DNA from 3 places in the Alcaligenes sp. LTN-3 genome. Region 3 is predicted to be linked to each of the others. Evidence: predicted binding sites of a transcription regulator. Region 3 holds the regulator's gene; each other region holds the start of a gene.
What was found. The regulator HrcA, encoded in region 3, represses chaperone genes, less so after heat shock. The targets are predictions, from matches to a motif close to TTAGCACTCNNNNNNNNNGAGTGCTAA.

Region 1 (6,590 bases), on a different contig from region 3:
TTGTTTTTCCAGCCGGGTGATTGCCTTGGAGACGGTGGGCTGGGACAGGCCCAGGACTTCAGCGGCCTGGGCAAAAGAGCCGGTTTCCGCCACGGTGGCGAAGATGGCCCATGCCTGGAGGTCCGGAAGTGTTTTCATATCAATTTTGGAATGAATTCTATGCTATTGATTCTATTTTATTCAATCAGCAAGGCGCCTAGAATTCTTTTTAGTATCCAATATTAAGGAGCGCGCCATGATTGAACATCGGCCTTTTAATGAACTGGGCGGCGCCAACCACGGTTGGCTGGACGCCAAACACCATTTCTCTTTCGCGAATTACTACGATCCCGCTCGCATGAGCTGGGGCGCCCTGCGTGTCTGGAATGACGACACGATTGCATCCAACACCGGGTTTCCGCCTCACGATCATGCCGATATGGAGATCATTACGTATGTGCGTGAAGGGGCCATCAGCCATCAGGACAGTTTGGGCAATAAGGGTCGTACCGAAGCGGGGGATGTGCAGGTGATGAGTGCCGGCACGGGCATTCGCCATGCGGAGTACAACCTGGAAACGGGCACGACACGAATTTTCCAGATCTGGATTCAGCCAGAGCGTCGTGGTTTGCCACCTGCCTGGGGTGCCAAGCCTTTTCCCAAGGATGAGCGTTCGGGGCAGTTTGTAGCCTTGGCCAGTGGCTTTGAGGGGGACGCGGAGGCATTGCCGATTCGCGCCCAGGCTCGTGTGCTGGGGGCGACCTTGAAGAAAGGCCAAAGCACGACTTTGTCTTTGCCTGCCGAACATCTGGCTTATCTGGTGCCTGCCACTGGGCGGGTTTCGGTGAATGGTCTGGAGTTAAATGCCCGTGACGGGGCGGCGATTCGCAATGAGACGACGCTGGAAATTCAGGCGCTGGAGGATGCTGAACTGGTGCTGGTTGAGACGGCGCAGTAATTGCTGATGAAGCGTTTTAAGGATGGGGAGAGCGATTTGGGCTCTCCCCTTCTTCTTTTTTGTTCTGCTGTTCTGTTTTTCAAGAACTAAACGCAGGTAAGAGAAGATGTTTGTTTTTAGATGCCATGTGTCGGCTCAATGATTGAACAAACAAAGAGACGCTTAGAAAGTCGGTCGGATGCCTTATTCGGTACTCGGATCTTGTCAAAAAGACGCCGCTTGGAGCCCTGTCAGGGTGTCCGGGCTGAGCACTTGCCGGTGCTGCGCGCCGGTGCCCTTGTCAGTTCTGAAATCCGGGCGCCCTGTGAACTCGCGGGGTGGCTCGTCCCCCGGACGAACCACAAACGCCCCGCTCAAACAACACAGGGCTTGCATCCCGGATTTCAGAACCGACCGCGGCAAGTACTCTGAATCGCCCCGACACCCTGACAGGGCTCCAAGCGGCTCGCATCGTAAGCAACGGAGGGGTGAAACGTAACTGTAATGCCACGTTTCTGGCTAGTTAGTGATGGATTCAGTGGTAGTTTTTGTGGCCCGGTTTCTTGTCATGAAAAATGTCGCGGGGAGTGGACTAGCTCGGCTGTCTGTTTTTGGACTTAATTCGGAAAGTATTCCTGATTTTTTCTTTAGGTAAGGTAAACAATCCTTTGTTTTTCTCTCTCTTCTTATTCTACGGCGGTTTCCCTTAACGGAAACCGGCTCACAAAGCAGATCAAAACATCTTCTTTTCTCTGATTAAACTGTTTGTTCTCAATCGATAAGCCTCTGTGCTGCAACAATATCGTTACAATTGTTGTAACGCCGATACTCAACTCTTCTTAACAAACGAGAACACACCGTGTCCTCTCCCAACCAGTATTTCGTTCTGATCGTCCCTGCCTGTGCAGCATTACTGGGCGTGGCCATGATTTACTGCTGGAGTCGTCTACGTGATCATCGTTATCTTCTCTGGATTGCCTCGGGGTATATCTCTACGGCTATTCCGTTGGGGATCCACAGCCTGATGCCCAATGAGCATTTAGCACGCTGGACAGTCCCCTTGTCGACGATGTATCTGTTTGGTGTCTGGGCCTTGGCGCATGGGGTTGCTGTGCGTTTTGGTGGGCGCTCTCCCCCCAGGTTGGCTGGCACGATCATGTTTATCACGCTGGGGGGGCTTTTTTATTTCTCCCAGATCGATGATGATCTCTGGCTACGTTTGCAGATACTGGGCTGGAGCCTGGCCCTGCTGATCGCCCTGCCCGCCAAGTCGATCCTATTGTCTAGCCGCACGCGTCCTATACCTTTGGCAGCGCTGTTGCGGGCTTCTTATCTGACGACACTGCTCTACGCTTTTTTTCGTGCGTTGGCGCTGACCACGCTGATCCCGCGTGAAATCCAGCCCGATCTGACCCAATCCGGTTTTTGGCTCTTGATGCTGGCTGCCAATATGTTCATCAGCATTTGGATCGCACTGGCCATCTTGACCAGCACAGCAATGTCGATTGTGCAGACACTAGACCATGAGCGCAGCCAAGATCCTTTGACCCGTTTATTGAACCGCCGCGCGTTTTTCGAGCAGGTTAAAAAACGGCTGGAGCGATATGGGCATACCGGCTGGGCGGTCATCATCTGCGATCTGGACCACTTCAAGATCGTCAATGACACCTGGGGCCATGCGGCAGGCGACCGGGCCTTGAAGGAGTTCGGAGCTTTACTGGCCCGTACAGTGCGACAGGATGATTTGGCAGCCCGCTTCGGGGGAGAGGAATTTGTCTTGCTGATACGCAGTACCAGTTTGCACACCGCCGTACTGGTTGCCGAACGTTTGCGCAGCAGTGCGATGAATCTGCATATCCCCGCCACGGCGCACACACTGACGGCCAGTTTCGGGGTAGTGCAACTAAACAGCAATGGCGACATCAATCAGGCTATTGAACAAGCAGACCGGCTTTTGTATGAGGCCAAGCATGCTGGCCGCAACAAGGTCATTTGGAAGGCTTCCTGAGCGATCCCTGCGGCTTGCTGATACCCTTACTGTCTCTCTTTTTCAAGACAGCCCTATTAGAGGCTGATTGATCGAACTATTACAGTAAAAACCGGAAGCGTTCACGCTTTCCCAGGAGACCCCATGTCCCTTACCGAACGTAGTGCCAGTGAACTGCTGACAGGCCTGGAAAACAGCCTGTTCAGCGCCCGCGAGATTGCCGATGAACTGCTCAAACAGTCACAAGAAATGGCCCACTTGGGCGGCCTGGCGCATTTGAACTCAGAACTGTTTTACCAGCAGGCAGATCAGTCCGACACACGCCGCGCCCGTGGCCAAGCCTTGGCGCTGGATGGTGTGCCTTTGGTACTGAAAGACAATCTGAACACCACGGACATGCCTACCACATCCAGCACCGGTGCGCTGCAAGGCCGCGTGCCACTGAAAGATGCGGATGTCGTCGCACAATTGCGTAAAGCCGGTGCTGTGCTGCCCGCCAAGTCCGTGATGCACGAGCTGGCTTTTGGCATTACGACCAATAACGCCACCACCGGCCCCAGCCGCAACCCGTATGACCCGAACCGTATTCCCGGTGGTTCTTCCGGCGGCACCGCAACGGTGGTGGCAGCCCGTCAATTCCCGGCTGGTTTGGGCACGGATACAGGCGCATCGGTACGCCTGCCTGCCGCGCTTTGTGGTCTGTACGGTTTCCGTCCTACGGTGGGCCGTTATTCGGGCCAGGGCATTGTGCCTTTGTCCCCTACCCGCGATACGGCAGGCCCCATGGCCCGCAGTCTGGCTGACATCAGTTTGCTCGATAGCCTGCTCTGCCAGAAAACCCCTTCCATCCTGACCACTCCCTCCTTGAAGGAACTGCGCCTGGGTGTGCCCCGTGACAGCTTCTGGAAAGAGATGGATGCCGGTGTAGCCGACGTCACCCTGGCCTTTCTGGATGATTTGCAAAAAGCCGGTGTCACGCTGGTCAATGTCGATCTGTCCCCGGTTCTGAAGATCAATGCTCGCGTTGGCATGCCGATTGTGCTGTACGAGACCTTGCAGCATCTGCCTTTGTATCTGGCCGAGAACAAGTACGGCATCGGTCTGGACGAGCTAATTGCCGGCATCCATAGCCCCGATGTGAAAGAGATTTTCGATGCCATTACCGGCGACTACACCATCAGCCAGGAAGCTTACGAAGAGGCGCTGCATGTAGACCGCCCGCTGATGCAACAAGCTTATGCAGACCTGCTGCGCCAGTCCAATGTGAGTGGCTTGATCTTCCCGACCAGCCCGCTGACCGCCTGCCCGATTGGCGATGATGAAACCACCATGATGAACGGCAAGGCGGTACCTACGTTCAACACCTATATCTCGCGCACCGATGTGGGCTCAAACCTGGGCGCACCAGGCATCTCCCTGCCTATCGGCCTGTCGGGCGGTTTGCCCGTGGGGATGTTGATTGAAGCGGGCATCGGTGCCGATGATCAGTTGCTGGCTCTGTGCCGGGCGATTGATCCTTTGCTGCCAGCGACACCTGCGCCGGATTTGAGCAAACGTCCTACCGTCGCTTAATCCGTCATCAGCGCTCCAAGGATGAGTAAATGCCCCAATAAAGGCACCTTCAGCTTAAGAATACAGGCCAGCTTCGTCAGGAAGTCTGGCCTGTTTTCTTTTCGACCAGTATCCATCTCAGGGACTCCCCCCTTTCCTTGCCTCAATCACAGCCAAGCGGATACAAGCCATGCCATACCTATTTCAGTTGAAAGCAGCGGTCTTGAAACGCTAAACTAAATACTGTGTTTTCATACAGACACCATCACTTGCTACTGGCTATAAATAGCAACTCTGACCTCTCTACCCACTCTCTCCCCTGACGCCTGGGCCAAGCTGCTCACAGTTCATTCATTGCCCCTCTGCCCCACCTGCCTGCAAGCAAGCACGCTCTCTGTTAAGAACATATCCCTTGATCAAACCTGGTTCCGATATAAAAAAAGACCAATGAACACACAGATTCTTTTATTACGCGGCGTCATGCCTACCGGCAAAAACAAAGTGCTGATGGCACCGCTGCGGGCGGCTCTGGAAGCGGCTGGTTTGCGGGATGTCAGAACCTATATTCAAAGCGGCAATGCCATTGTGTCTACGGAGCTGGAACAGCCAGAGCTGGAGCAACTGGTTCATCACGCCATCAAGGAAAACCTGGGCGGAGACATTCAGGTCATCGCCCGAACACCGGCTTACTTCATGCAAGTCATGGAGAACAATCCTTTCAAGCACCAGAACCCCAGCCAGCTTTATTTCACTCTGCTGCGCTCGCCGGCAGACAAAACCCTGCTGCAAGCCTTCCAAGCCCTGGAGCATACCCCGGATCAGGTCCGCGTCATTGATGACATCGCCTATATCGTGTGCGCAAGCCGGTATCGAGACCTGAAAGCCAACAATAATTTCATCGAGAAAAAGCTCAAGGTCGTTGCTACTACACGCAACTTCAACACGATGAGCAAGCTGATTGCCTTGAGTACGGGTACTGATGGCGTCTCCCCCGCTAACATCCAGTAAATTCACGCCCCAGGACAAATATGTAACAACCCGACCCTGGTGCTCTTGAAATTAGGAAAGTCGTCCCTATAATTAGCACTCGAAGGGGTTGAGTGCTAAAGCACCTCGCCCCCCAAAATCGGACCAACAACTAAAGTCATCTTTAAACAGGAGTTTCTCCATGGCACTGCGTCCTTTGAACGATCGAGTGATCGTCAAGCGTCTGGACAACGAACGCACCACCGCTTCCGGTATCGTTATCCCCGAGAGCGCGACTGAAAAGCCCGATCAAGGCGAAATCCTGGCCGTTGGCCCCGGTAAGAAAACCGAGGACGGCAAGGTTCTGGCGCTGGATCTGAAGGTCGGCGACAAAGTTCTGTTTGGCAAGTATTCCGGCCAGGCCGTCAAGATCGACGGTGAAGAGCTGCTGGTGATCCGCGAAGAAGAAATCTTCGCCGTGATCGAATAAGTACCGCCAACGAAAATTCAATAGGATTCAAACCATGACCGCAAAACAAGTTTACTTCGGCGACGACGCACGTACCCGCATCGTGCGCGGCGTTAACGTTCTGGCCAATGCTGTTAAGACCACCATGGGCCCTAAAGGCCGTAACGTGGTTCTGGACCGCTCCTTTGGCGCCCCTACCGTCACTAAAGACGGTGTGTCCGTTGCCAAAGAAATCGAACTGAAAGACAAGTTCGAGAACATCGGTGCTCAACTGGTTAAAGAAGTTGCCTCCAAGACTTCCGACAACGCCGGTGACGGTACCACGACCGCTACGGTGCTGGCTCAAGCCATCGTTGAAGAAGGCCTGAAGTTTGTTGCCGCCGGCATCAACCCAATGGACCTCAAGCGCGGTATCGACAAGGCTGTGGTCGTCGTTGTTGACGAACTGCGCAAGCTGTCCCGTCCTTGCACCACCAGCAAAGAAATCGCTCAAGTCGGTTCCATCTCGGCCAACAGCGACCACTCCATCGGTGAGATCATCGCCAATGCCATGGACAAAGTTGGTAAAGAAGGCGTGATCACCGTTGAAGACGGCAAATCGCTGGAAAACGAACTGGACGTGGTTGAAGGTATGCAGTTTGACCGCGGCTACCTGTCCCCTTACTTCATCAACAACTCCGAAAAGCAAGTTGCTGTTCTGG
Region 2 (6,590 bases), on a different contig from region 3:
TTTCAGCACCTTGTCGCTGTACGGCGGCTACAAAATCAACCGCAATCTGTCTGTGACAGCCGGTGTGGATAATGTGTTCGACAAGACCTATGGCGAACACCTGAATCTGGCCGGGAACAGTGGGTTTGGTTTTGGGGCAGCAAGCCGCTTTAATGACCCTGGTCGCACCGTCTGGCTACGCGCTGCTTTGACCTTCTGATCGTTTTTGCCTGCTAGGTCAGATGGACTCGGCAGGCAAAAAGGCTGAAAAACCAGGGCAAAAAAAAGGGACACCTAGCTGGTGTCCCGTAAACATCCGCTTCAAAAGGGAGGGGAAGAGGAGAAGCCGAAGCGGATGTGCAAATGCCGAATTGCATAGGTGGCAAAAATCAGCAAATGTATTGTTTAGTCCGCGAAGATCAGCTTAAGTTCTGCCGGTTTCCCTGGAAATTTGTAACTCTTTAAAACGACTTAAACTGCTGCCGCCAAAGCGACACGCAACTTCTTGAATGCAGCCACTTCGATCTGACGGATGCGCTCTGCCGACACGCCGAATTCGGCAGCCAGATCGTGCAAGGTCGCGCCACCATCGTCCTGCAACCAGCGGGCGCGCACAATGCGCTGCGAACGCTCGTCCAGCGTGTCGATCGCTTCTTCCAGGCCGCTGCCTTCCAGCATGTCCTGAGCACGACGTTCCAGCACACGCGAGGGTTCCTCCTGCCCTTCGTCGGACAGGTAAGAAATAGGCGCGAAATGGTCATCGTCGTCATTAGTCGGGGCTTCCAGAGCCATATCGTGACCGGACAGACGCACTTCCATCTCGCTGACGTCCTGTGGACGTACATCGAGTTCACGCGCAATCGCGTCTACCTGAGCCGTATCCAGCGTTTGTCCGTCCGGACGCATGCGGCGCAGATTGAAAAACAGTTTGCGTTGGGCCTTGGTGGTAGCCACTTTCACCATGCGCCAGTTGCGCACGACGTATTCATGAATCTCGGCCTTGATCCAATGCACGGCAAACGACACCAGGCGCACACCGCGTTCTGGGTCAAAGCGTTTGACGGCCTTCATCAGGCCCACGTTCCCTTCCTGAATCAGGTCGGCATGCGGCAAGCCGTAACCCAGGTACTGGCGGGCAATGGACACCACCAGACGCAGGTGCGACAAAATCAGTTCGCGCGCAGCATCCAGGTCATCCTGGTCGCGCAGGCGCTGACCCAGCTCGGTTTCGCGTTCGGCGCTGAGCATGGGCAGACGGTTAACAGCAGAAATATACGCTTCGATCGTCCCCAGTGCGCCTGGATTAGACACGGCGGCGACGAGTTCATTACCAGACGCCAGGGCCAAAGCGTTCGCTTGTTGTGTCATGGAAAATCCTTCAAAGGTCAGCCGGCGAGAGCACTCAACAAGGCCCTCAAACCGCCAAAAACGTATTTCAACAATCATTGAGTTTAGCACTCGATGGTCTGGAGTGCTAAAAATTTCGAGTACAGGAATAAGAGCGTCGCAGCAAGAAAAAGTTCACTACTTGAGGGGAAACGGCGGTCAATCGGTGGGCAGAACGCCACAAACAGGCAAAAAACCGTGGCTGCCTGAGAGTAACGCCTTAATGCCCACCTGAAAATAACAAAGTACGACCTTGTTTATCCAACGATCACAGTCGCTCGGCGTGGAAATTCAGATGGTCCTGAATGAAGGTCGAGATGAAGTAGTAGCCGTGGTCATAGCCGTCGTGACGGCGCAGGGTCAAAGGCTGTTTGGCCTGCTCGCACGCCTGCTCGAATACGTCCGGATACAGTTGTTCGGCCAGAAAACCGTCGCTCAAACCCTGATCCACCAAAATTCCGGCAGGATACGGCGTGCTGGTCTTGGCCATCAAGGCGCTGGCGTCGTGCTGTTCCCAGGCCTGACGGTCCTGACCCAAGTAGGCACCAAAGGCTTTTTCACCCCAGGGGCAACGGGTCGGCGCAGCAATAGGCGCAAAGGCCGAGACGGAGCGGTACTTGCCAGGATGACGCAACGCCAGCGTCAAGGCACCATGCCCCCCCATGGAATGACCAAAAATACCCACACGGCTGGCATCACCGGGCAGGATGGTGGTGACCAAATCAAACAGCTCCTGGGTCACATAGCTTTCCATGCGGTAATGCTTGTTCCAGCCCGGTTCAGTGGCATCCAGATAGAAACCAGCACCCGTGCCCAGATCCCAGCCATCATTTTCCCCGTCCACGCCGGCGCCACGCGGGCTGGTATCGGGAGTGACCAGCATGATGCCGTGCTCGGCAGCGTAACGCTGGGCACCGGCCTTGATCATGAAAGTTTCCTCTGTGCAAGTCAGCCCTGCCAGGAAAAACAGCACAGGCACACGGCCTTGCCCGATGGCCTCTGCCAGGCTGGCGGCCTCTTTCTGAGCACCAGCCTGTAGTTGTGGCGGCATATACACAGAAAACCGCATGGGCAAACCAATCGTCTGCGAAGCGTGTTGGTAATAACGCTGCCAGCCATCAAAACAGCGGTGTTCGTTGAGCAGTTCCAGTGTCTGAGTCATAGCCCCCTCTTGTTCTCAATTGCAGATCCGGCCCAAAGCCGGTAGCACACCCCCAGGGCGGCAACGGACTCTGGCACCGGGATAAAGGGTGCAGGCAGCGGCCTGCGCCCTCTTCCTGCGACGTCTATCAGTACATCACCACCGAACGGATGGATTTACCGGCATTCATCAGGTCGAAACCTTCATTAATGCGTTCCAGCGGCAAAGTGTGGGTGATCAGATCGTCGATATTGATCTTGCCATCCATGTACCAGTCCACAATTTTCGGTACGTCGGTACGACCACGAGCGCCACCAAAGGCAGAGCCCTTCCATTCACGGCCGGTCACCAACTGGAACGGACGAGTGGAGATTTCGGCACCGGCCTCGGCCACCCCAATAATGATGGACTGGCCCCAACCACGGTGGCAGCACTCCAACGCCTGACGCATCACCTTGGTGTTGCCAATACATTCAAAGGAGTAATCCGCGCCGCCGTCCGTCAGTTGAATAATGTGGTCCACCACGTTTTCAACGTCATTGGGGTTCACAAAATCAGTCATGCCGAACTGGCGAGCCATGGCTTCGCGCTCGGGGTTGATGTCCACACCAATGATCTTGCCCGCGCCCACCATCTTGGCGCCCTGGATCACGTTCAGGCCGATACCGCCCAAACCGAACACCACCACGTTGGCACCGGCCTCCACTTTGGCGGTAAACAGCACGGCGCCCAAACCTGTGGTCACGCCGCAGCCGATGTAGCACACCTTGTCGAACGGCGCGTCGTTACGAATCTTGGCCAAGGCAATTTCTGGCACCACGATGTGGTTGGCAAAAGTCGATGTGCCCATGTAGTGGTGCACAGGCTTGCCACCGATGGAGAAACGCGACGTTCCGTCCGGCATCAGGCCCTTGCCCTGAGTAGAGCGAATGGCGGTACACAGGTTGGTCTTGCGCGACAGGCAGGATTTGCACTGGCGGCACTCGGGCGTGTACAGCGGGATCACGTGATCGCCGGGACGCAGGCTGGTCACACCCGCGCCCACATCCAGCACCACGCCTGCGCCTTCATGGCCCAGGATGGCCGGGAACAAACCTTCTGGGTCAGCGCCAGACAGGGTGTAGTAATCGGTATGGCAAATGCCCGTCGCCTTGATCTCGACCAGCACTTCGCCCGCTTTGGGACCTGCCAGATCGACCTCTTCAATCGTTAGCGGTGCGCCCGCTTTCCAGGCAACTGCTGCACGTGTTTTCATGTGGTCCACCCTCCGGGTAAAAGTAATTATGGTTACGGCAAACTCGGTCCTTCGGGACCAAACTCTTAAAGTATAGAGAGTATTTTATAAGGCGCTGCCCGGCTGGCGGCACCTTGTATGGGTAAAGACCCGCACAACGTACAGGATTGCCCTCAATACAAAGACGATTTACCCGTCAGCAGCACGCCCAGGCGCAACATACCATAGGCCAGGTAATCAACCAGCCGGCTGAACACCCCCAGACGCTGATATTGCTCCGGGTAGACTCTGGCAGCATTGTGTTCGATCTCGTACTCCAGCTTGGTCTGCAAATTCTGGGTAAATGGCTGATCCTGAATCAGCACATTTGCCTCACGCGCCAGGAGCAGGCTGAACGGATCCAGATTGGACGAGCCCACCATGGAGTAGTCATCGATGACGGCTACTTTGGCATGCAGATAGCTGGCCTTGTACTCGTACAGCTCAATGCCATGATCCAGCAACTGCCCATACATGAATCTACAGGCCCGATATTGCAGGAAATATTCGGCATGGCCTTGCAACAACAAGCGTACTCGCACACCACGTTCGGCGGCTTGCTCAATATGCCGTCGCAAGGTGCGGCCCGGAAAAAAATAGGCATTGGCCAAAATGACCTGCTCTTTCGCCTTGCACAACAACTGCAAATAAGCCTGCTCAATTTGCTGACGATGGCGCACATTATCCCGCAGCAACAAAGTGGCCCGTATGCCTTCAAAGACCTGGCCGGCCTGCTCCGCCTTCTTGCGCTGCTGACGGCGCTTGCGCCATTCGCGCCACAAGGTGAAACGCTGGGTGAAGCTGTCCCAATCCTTGCGTCTGCGCCAGGCCATACGCAGCCATAAAGCCTGCTGCGCCCGCACCATGTCATCGACAATCGGCCCTTCACAGCGCACGGCGAAATCAAAACGCGGCATGCCCTGCCCATTGATCAAGGGCACATCATCAAAGTCATCCAGAATATTAATGCCACCCACAAAACCAATGCGCTCATCGACCACCAGCATTTTCCGGTGCAGTCTGCGCAGGCGTCGCAAGGACAGGCGGGGTTCGCGCCACCCTTGCGGCTTGGGGCGATAAATCCGGTAGCGCGCACGCATGGCCTTTAACTGCTCGGCAATTTGCAAGGCATGCACATCGCTGCCAAAGCCATCAATTACCACGCGTACGCGCACACCGCGCTCACTGGCTCGACGCAAGGCGTCCAAAACACAGTGACCACTATCGTCCAGATTGAAGATATAGGTTTCCAGATGCAGACGCTTTCTGGCCTGATCGATGGCTTCGCAGATAGCCGGAAAAAACTCCTGGCCATTTTGCAGCAAGGTGATTTGATTACCTTCGTGCCAAAGTGGATCGCGCTTCAGACTCGGCATGCTGGCTAGGCCTATACGTTAGGAAACCACTGAATGCCCCGTTACGGCAGCTCCAGCTCGGTCAGGATAGGGGCATGATCGGACAACTGCTTCCAGGGGTCTCCCACCAGCACGCGGGCATTACGCACTGCAAAACCACGCTGATAGACACGATCCAGCCGTAACCAGGGAAATGCTGCGGGGAAAGTACGAGGTGGGGGTGTCATGCGTGCAGCACCATTGACACCCAGTTGGATGCCTTGGTCCGGCACAACCAGCCCGCTTTTACGCATGGTACGCAGCCATTTAATGGGCTGGCGCAAGCGGAAACGGTTATCGGCCTGACCGCGAGGCGAGAAGGAAAACACTTCGTACAGATTCAATTGCTGCACAAAGATAGGCGCCAGACGGTTATTCCAGTCGTTGAAATCGCCCGCGATCAACAAGGGTTCGTCCGCAGGGACAATGCGCTTGATACGATCGAGCAAGGCCTGAACTTGGCGAACCCGGCCACTGTTGAACAGGCCCAGATGAACCACAATGCAATGCACCGGACGGCCGCCAACATCAACAACCGCATGGAGCAAACCGCGCTGTTCCATACGATGGTCGGAGATGTCCTGGTTTTCGTACTGCAAAATGGGAAAGCGCGACAGCAAGGCGTTGCCGTGATCCGTATGAGGACGAACCACGTTGCACCCATAAGCCGTATTCATGCGCAAGGCAGCGGCCAGCGATTCGTGCTGGGCGTCCAGACTGCCTTGCAGTTGGTTACGCCCCTGCACTTCCTGCAAAAACAACAAGTCGGGAGACAATCCGTAAAGTCCCAGGCGCAGATCCGCCAAAGACTCCCGTTTGCCAGAAGCCGAACGGCCTTTGTGAATGTTGTAGCTGACTACCCGAATCACTGACACGCCGTCCCCCGCTCTGACTTACTTGTTTTCAACAGCCCGCAGACGAATATGCAACTCACGCAGTTGCTGCTCATCCACAGCCGATGGGGCCTGGGTCAGCAGACACTGAGCACGCTGTGTCTTGGGGAAAGCAATCACATCACGAATCGAATCGGCACCGGCCATCAAGGTGACCAGACGATCCAGGCCCAGAGCCAGACCGCCATGTGGAGGCGCACCGTATTGCAGCGCGTCGAGCAGGAAGCCGAACTTCAGTTGTGCTTCTTCAGGACCGATCTTCAAGGCATTGAACACCTTGCTTTGAACGTCGGCACGGTGGATACGGACCGAACCGCCGCCCACTTCCCAACCGTTCAGCACCATGTCGTATGCCTTGGCAAAGGCCTTGCCGGGATCGGTTTCCAACAGGTCTTCATGGCCGTCTTTGGGGCTGGTGAAGGGGTGATGAGCCGCAAAGTAACGGTTTTCGCCCTCGTCGTATTCGAACATGGGGAAGTCCACCACCCACAGAGGCTTCCAGCCTTCCTCAAACAGACCGTTCT
Region 3 (6,590 bases):
TTCCGTCAAGGACTTGCGGGTCGAGTGAATCAAAGCCTCGGCCTGGTTGCGAGCAACAGCCAGCTCGGCGATGCGGTGGTCTTCAGCTGCGTTGACCTCAGCATCCTTGACCATACGCTCGATCTCCTCGTCGGACAAACCGGAGTTTGCCTTGATGGTGATCTTGTTCTCTTTGCCTGTGCCCTTGTCTTTGGCGGACACGTGCAAGATACCGTTGGCGTCGATGTCGAACGTCACTTCAATCTGTGGCAGACCACGTGCTGCTGGTGGAATACCCTCCAGGTTGAATTCACCCAGAGCCTTGTTACCGGCAGCAATTTCACGCTCGCCCTGGAACACCTTGATGGTCACCGCAGGCTGGTTGTCGTCAGCCGTGGAGAACACTTGCGAATGACGCGTAGGGATCGTGGTGTTCTTCTGGATCATCTTGGTCATGACGCCACCCAGGGTTTCAATACCCAGGGACAGAGGAGTCACGTCCAGCAGCAAGACGTCAGTACGGTCGCCCGACAAGACGGAACCTTGAATCGCGGCACCAGCGGCCACAGCTTCATCCGGGTTGATGTCTTTACGTGGGTCACGGCCAAAGAACTCTTTAACGCGCTCTTGCACCTTGGGCATACGGCTCATGCCGCCGACCAGGATCACATCGTCGATTTCCGACACTTTCACGCCAGCATCCTTGATGGCAACGCGGCAAGGCTCGATCGTGCGTTCGATCAGGTCTTCAACCAGCGCTTCCAGCTTGGAGCGAGTGATCTTCAGGTTCAAGTGCTTGGGACCGGAAGCATCTGCCGTGATATAAGGCAGGTTGATTTCGGTCTGCTGCGTAGAAGACAACTCGATCTTGGCTTTTTCAGCGGATTCTTTCAGACGCTGCAAGGCCAACACATCTTTGGACAGATCAACGCCGCTTTCTTTCTTGAACTCGTCGATGATGTAGTCGATGATGCGCTTGTCAAAGTCCTCGCCACCCAGGAAGGTGTCGCCGTTGGTGGAGAGCACTTCAAACTGCTTTTCACCGTCGATGTCGGCGATTTCGATGATGGACACGTCAAACGTACCGCCACCCAAGTCATACACCGCAATCTTGCGATCACCCTTTTCAGCCTTGTCCAGGCCGAAAGCCAAAGCCGCTGCGGTTGGCTCGTTGATGATGCGTTTGACATCCAGACCGGCAATGCGGCCTGCGTCCTTGGTTGCCTGACGCTGGCTGTCGTTAAAGTAAGCAGGCACGGTAATCACGGCCTCGGTTACTTCTTCGCCCAGGTAGTCTTCGGCAGTTTTCTTCATTTTGCGCAAGATGTCGGCAGACACTTGCTGAGGTGCCATCTTCTTGCCCTGTGCTTCTACCCATGCGTCACCGTTATCAGCGGCAACAATGGTGTAAGGCACGTGTTCAATATCTGTCTGAACAGCCTTTTCAGTGAACTTACGACCGATCAAACGCTTGACCGCGAAAATGGTGTTGGCAGGGTTGGTCACAGCCTGACGTTTGGCAGGAGCGCCAACCAGGATTTCACCATCCTGCATGTAAGCCACGATGGAAGGGGTCGTACGACCACCTTCGGCATTTTCGATAATACGAACCTGGTCGCCGTCCAACACCGATACACAGCTATTGGTGGTTCCAAGGTCAATACCAATGATTTTGCCCATGATTTTTTACCTGACTAAAAGATTGATTGCGAAAGCAAATTATTTGATGAAATGCATATGGGGAACTGTGTACGCATTTCAAGAGCAACAGCCCTATTTTTTTCACTGTGCCTGCCAGAAACCCGGAAAAGAAGCTTGAAAGTGGGTTTAGCCCGGAAAGCCTGCTGGCACAGTCAGGCAAGCTCTGATTACTTGGGAGCTGACACCATCACCAAGGCGGGACGCAACACGCGATCCGAAATGGTGTAACCCTTTTGCAGCAGTTGGGCGACTGCGCCCTCTTCAAACTCCGAAGGCACGGCCGAGATAGCCTGATGCAGATGCGGATCAAACTTGTCGCCAGCTTGTGGGGCCACTTCTTTCAAGCTATTGCGTTCAAAAGCCTTGTTCAGTTGACGCAAGGTCGTCTCCACCCCTTCTTTCCAGGTTTCAGGGCTTTGCTCGCCCTGGGCCAGGGCTGCTTCCAGGCTATCACGCACCGGAATCAGGCTTTCGGCAAAGGACTCGGTGCCGAACTTACGGGCTTTAGCAACATCATCATCCGCACGACGACGGATGTTTTCCACTTCAGCTTTGGCACGCAGCAACTGGTCGTAATACTGCGACACTTTCTCCTGGGCCTGGGCCAATTCGGTCGCCAGATCAGCCGAACACTCTTCAGGCTGCTGGGCCAAAATCTCTGGCTGGTCTTGCTCGACGGTGCCCGTTTGCGCCTGCTCAGGCGTGTTTTCCGTCACTTCCCCGTCCAGAGGCTTATTGGGATCGGCGTGTGTAGCCATTCGATTTTTCTCCACTACAGAATTCGTTGATCGCATAAAAATGGGGGCATCTGCCCCCAGTTCAAGACCTGCTTTCGTATTTTGCTCGCTCGGCCCGTTTAAACCTTCCCTGGCCACTACTGGGCTGACACCAGACGGCTGGGCAACCAGCCTCCCAAATGCTGCACAGCCAGCCGTCCCAGACCTTCGATCCATTGCGGGTCGTCATTCAGGCAAGGAATGTAATGGAACTCGCGACCGCCCTCTTCCAAAAAGGCGTCGCGACACTCCACCTGAATCTCCTCCAGGGTTTCCAGGCAATCTGCCAAGAAACCGGGGCAAACGGCATCGACACGTCCTACCCCCTGCTTACCCCACTCACGCAAGGTAGGCTCGGTGTACGGCTCCAGCCAGCGCTGCGCACCAAAGCGACTTTGAAAAGCCATGTGGACTTCTACAGCAGGCTCATCGAGCGCCGCACGCAAGGCATTGGCCGTTTCACGGCAATCGCGATAATAAGGGTCACCCAGTTCCACGCAGCGGCGTGGCAAACCGTGAAAACTCAATAACAAGCGCTCTGGCTTGCCATGTTCATCCCAATAACGACGAATCAGCGCTGCCAAGGAACCAATGTAATCCGGGTGCGTGTGATAGCGCTTGAGAAAACGCAGCTCTGGCTGATTGCGCTGTTTGCCCAGATGCGCCGCGACACAATCGACCGCTGTCGCGGTCGTGCTGGCTGCATATTGTGGATAGAGGGGCAAACTCAAAATCCGCTCGCAACCTGCAGCTTTCAATTTATCCAGTCCGCTGGCAATGGACGGGTTGCCATAACGCATCCCCAGTTCCACCTTCACATCGTGGCCCTGCGAGTGCAACAACTTTTGTAAACCATCGGCCTGGGCCTGGCTATAGACCAGCAAGGGGGCGCCCTGCGGCAACCAGATGTCTTTGTAACGCGGCGCCAGCTTGCTGGGACGGCGGGGCAAAATGAATAGGCGCAAAATAATCTGCCAGACCGGCTGCGGGATTTCAATTACCCGAGGATCAGACAGAAACTCGCCCAGATAACGGCGAATGGATGCCGCATCGGGCTGATCCGGCGTACCCAGATTGACCAGCAAGATACCGACCGGCCCAGCCTGGCGTACCGGAGCCTGGTCATTGAACATATCGGCGTCCTGCTCTTCGGGCAAATAAGGAGAAGCAAACAACTTGGGCATGATGATTAATACCTTAGACAGCCAGCAAACCTTCCGCCTGCCAACAGGTTGAAGATCTATCCATTAACTGGCCGAGTGATGGCTCAGGGCATTGGACAATAGCCGAGCCGTAATGTCCACGATCGGAATCACACGATCATACGCCATCCGCGATGGCCCGATCACACCCAGCGTACCCACGACTTTGCCGTCCACTCCATACGGGGCGGTAATCACAGAGACATCATCCAGCGGCAGGAGCTGGGAGTCTCCGCCGATATAAATCTGCACCCCTTCAGCCTGGCTGGACACATCCAGCAGATGCAACAGATCGGTTTTTTTCTCGAACAGGGAAAACAGACGGCGCAAACGATCCATGTCCGCCACCATTTCCGAGACATTTAACAACTTGCTCTCGCCAGCGATCACCACGGCCTCCTCACTGTCAGGCTGATGGCTGCCTACATCCACCGCTTGCTGCATCAGGCGCGAAATGTCCGCCTGCAAAGAGCTAAGCTCCTGCGACAAGGCCAGCTTGACCGACTCAAAAGACAGGCCAGAGAAATGCTGATTGAAAAAGTTGCTGGCCTCGACCAGCTCCTGCTCCAGGTAATCACGCGGCACAAACAGGATACGGTTTTGCACATCGCCATCTGGTGTGACGATAATCAGCAACACCCGCTTGTCGGACAGGCGAATAAACTCAATCTGCCGGAAGGTCTGCGCTTTTTTCGGTGCCAGCACCACGCCAGCAAACTGCGACAGATTCGACAGCAAGGCAGCGGCGGAACTGACCGCCCGGTTGGGTTCATCAAAAGGCAGATACTGGCTAAGGTTGCGAGCATCAGGCCGCTCGAAACGCTCTGCCGCTAATAGACGATCCACAAACAAGCGGTAACCCTTGGGCGTGGGAATACGCCCCGCCGAGGTGTGCGGGCTGTGAATCAGTCCCAAGCCTTCCAACTCGGCCATCACATTTCGAATGGTGGCCGGAGAAAAATCAAAAACGGTCGATAAGGTACGAGACCCTACCGGCTGACCATCGGCGATGTAACGCTCGATCAGCACCTTCAACAAGGCATTTGCTCTGTCATCCATGTCGCGTACGTCACTTAAAAACACCAGCACTGCATGATAAAGGGGAGAATCTTACAGCCAAGCCTAGAGTGGCAACTCTATAATCCACTGATCGCCATTATTTCATTAATCTTAAGGTTTTCGCCCCATGCATTTCAAAACGGTTGCCATTGTTGGCAGATACCAGGACTCCGGCTTGGATGCGCCCATCCGATCGCTGGCCAATACCCTGGTCAGCACTGGTTGCTCGGTATTGCTTGAGGCCACAACCGCCCAGAATGCCGGTATTACCGAATTTCCCATCGGCGATTATGCCCAAATTGGCGAACACGCCGATCTGGCTATCGTGATGGGCGGCGACGGCACCATGATAGGCGCGGCTCGCGAATTAGCCCACAGTAAAGTCCCCCTGATCGGAATCAACCATGGTCGCCTGGGCTTTATTACCGATATTCCCTTGAATGACGCCAACGACGCCTTGCTGAGCGTTCTCAAAGGCGAGTATGACGTTGAAGAGCGCTCCATGCTGGAAGGCCGCGTCGTGCGCGACGGACAAGTGCTGTATTCAGGCGTGGCCCTGAACGATGTGGTCATCAACCGCGCTGGCCGTGGCGGCATGATCGAGCTGCGCGTAGAACTGGATGGTGTATTCATGTATCGCCAGCGCTCGGACGGCCTGATCATCTCCACTCCCACCGGCTCGACCGCCTATGCTTTGGCCGCCAGCGGCCCCTTGCTGCACCCGTCCCTGAAAGCCTTTTTGCTGGTGCCTGTCGCGCCGCAAACCCTGTCTAACCGGCCCATCGTGCTACCCGACACAGGTACCTTGAACTTGACCATTACGGCACTGGGCCGGGTGGAATCAGGTGGCAGTGTGCACTTTGACATGCAAACCTGGTCCGACTGTCAGCAGGGAGACCGCATTGATGTGCGTCGCTCCCAGGACACCATTCGCTTTATCCATCCCAAGGGCTACAGCTTTTTTTCCACTCTGCGCCAAAAACTGGGCTGGAATCACATCCCTTTGCCTAACGACGAAAACGAATAAACCTCTATGCTCCGTACCCTGCACGTTCGAGACTTTGTCATCGTGGATCAAGCCACGATTGATTTCGACACCGGCTTCACGGTCTTTTCCGGGGAGACCGGCGCTGGCAAATCCATCCTGATTGACGCGCTCTCCCTGGTTCTGGGAGCACGCGGCGATGCCAAAGCCATACGCGAAGGCTGCACACGCACTGAAGTCAGCGCACACTTCGATTGCGAACAAGACATTCAGCGCTGGCTGAGCGAGCGTGACTTCGATGTTTCGGACGAGTTGATCTTGCGTCGTCTGATTGACCTGCAAGGGCGCAACCGCAGCTACATCAACGGCAGCGCAGCAACCTTGACCCAGTTGCGTGAGCTGGGCGAATTGCTGGTGGATATTCACGGCCAGCACGCACATCAAAGCCTGATGAATCCTCAAAGTCAGTACGATCTGCTCGATAGCCAAGGCGGCCATTTGCCACTGGCGCGTCAAGTGGCACAATCCTGGCAGCAATTGAGTCAGGCGCGCAAAGCCGTCGAACAAGCCAGCCAAAGTGCGGAACAAGGCAAGCGCGAGCAAGAGCGCCTGGAATGGCAGATCAATGAGCTCTCCAGCCTGAATCTGCGCGCTGGGGAATGGGACCAGCTACAACAAGAACACACCCGTCTGTCTCATGCTCAAGCCCTGATTGATGGCAGTGCGCTGGCCCTGACCGCTCTGGATGGCGAGGAAACCTCGGTACAGCAACTGCTGGGCAAGGCCAGCCACGAAATGAGTGCCCTATTGCGCCATGACCCTGGCCTGCAAGCGATTGTGGATGCGCTGGAGTCGGCACAAATTGCCGTCACCGAAGCGGCTTCGGAT

Region 1: the regulator HrcA is predicted to act here: its motif matches at 5,535-5,561, upstream of AC6I6N_RS17945 (co-chaperone GroES).
Region 2: the regulator HrcA is predicted to act here: its motif matches at 1,431-1,457, upstream of rpoH (RNA polymerase sigma factor RpoH).

The regions. Positions count from the first base shown of each region.
Region 1 covers NZ_JCAPDN010000004.1:333,554-340,143, reverse strand. The annotation lists gene AC6I6N_RS17970 (LysR family transcriptional regulator) at 1-138, opposite strand, end outside; gene AC6I6N_RS17965 (pirin family protein) at 236-937, shown strand; gene AC6I6N_RS17960 (GGDEF domain-containing protein) at 1,776-2,924, shown strand; gene iaaH (indoleacetamide hydrolase) at 3,048-4,475, shown strand; gene AC6I6N_RS17950 (DUF1697 domain-containing protein) at 4,902-5,462, shown strand; gene AC6I6N_RS17945 (co-chaperone GroES) at 5,623-5,910, shown strand; gene groL (chaperonin GroEL) at 5,945-6,590, shown strand, end outside.
Region 2 covers NZ_JCAPDN010000003.1:484,764-491,353, reverse strand. The annotation lists gene AC6I6N_RS15170 (TonB-dependent copper receptor) at 1-199, shown strand, start outside; gene rpoH (RNA polymerase sigma factor RpoH) at 451-1,347, opposite strand; gene fghA (S-formylglutathione hydrolase) at 1,634-2,527, opposite strand; gene AC6I6N_RS15155 (S-(hydroxymethyl)glutathione dehydrogenase/class III alcohol dehydrogenase) at 2,655-3,761, opposite strand; gene clsB (cardiolipin synthase ClsB) at 3,914-5,155, opposite strand; gene AC6I6N_RS15145 (endonuclease/exonuclease/phosphatase family protein) at 5,197-6,048, opposite strand; gene aspS (aspartate--tRNA ligase) at 6,067-6,590, opposite strand, start outside.
Region 3 covers NZ_JCAPDN010000001.1:1,588,926-1,595,515, forward strand. The annotation lists gene dnaK (molecular chaperone DnaK) at 1-1,659, opposite strand, end outside; gene grpE (nucleotide exchange factor GrpE) at 1,848-2,438, opposite strand; gene hemH (ferrochelatase) at 2,555-3,640, opposite strand; gene hrcA (heat-inducible transcriptional repressor HrcA) at 3,704-4,717, opposite strand; gene AC6I6N_RS07465 (NAD kinase) at 4,845-5,744, shown strand; gene recN (DNA repair protein RecN) at 5,751-6,590, shown strand, end outside.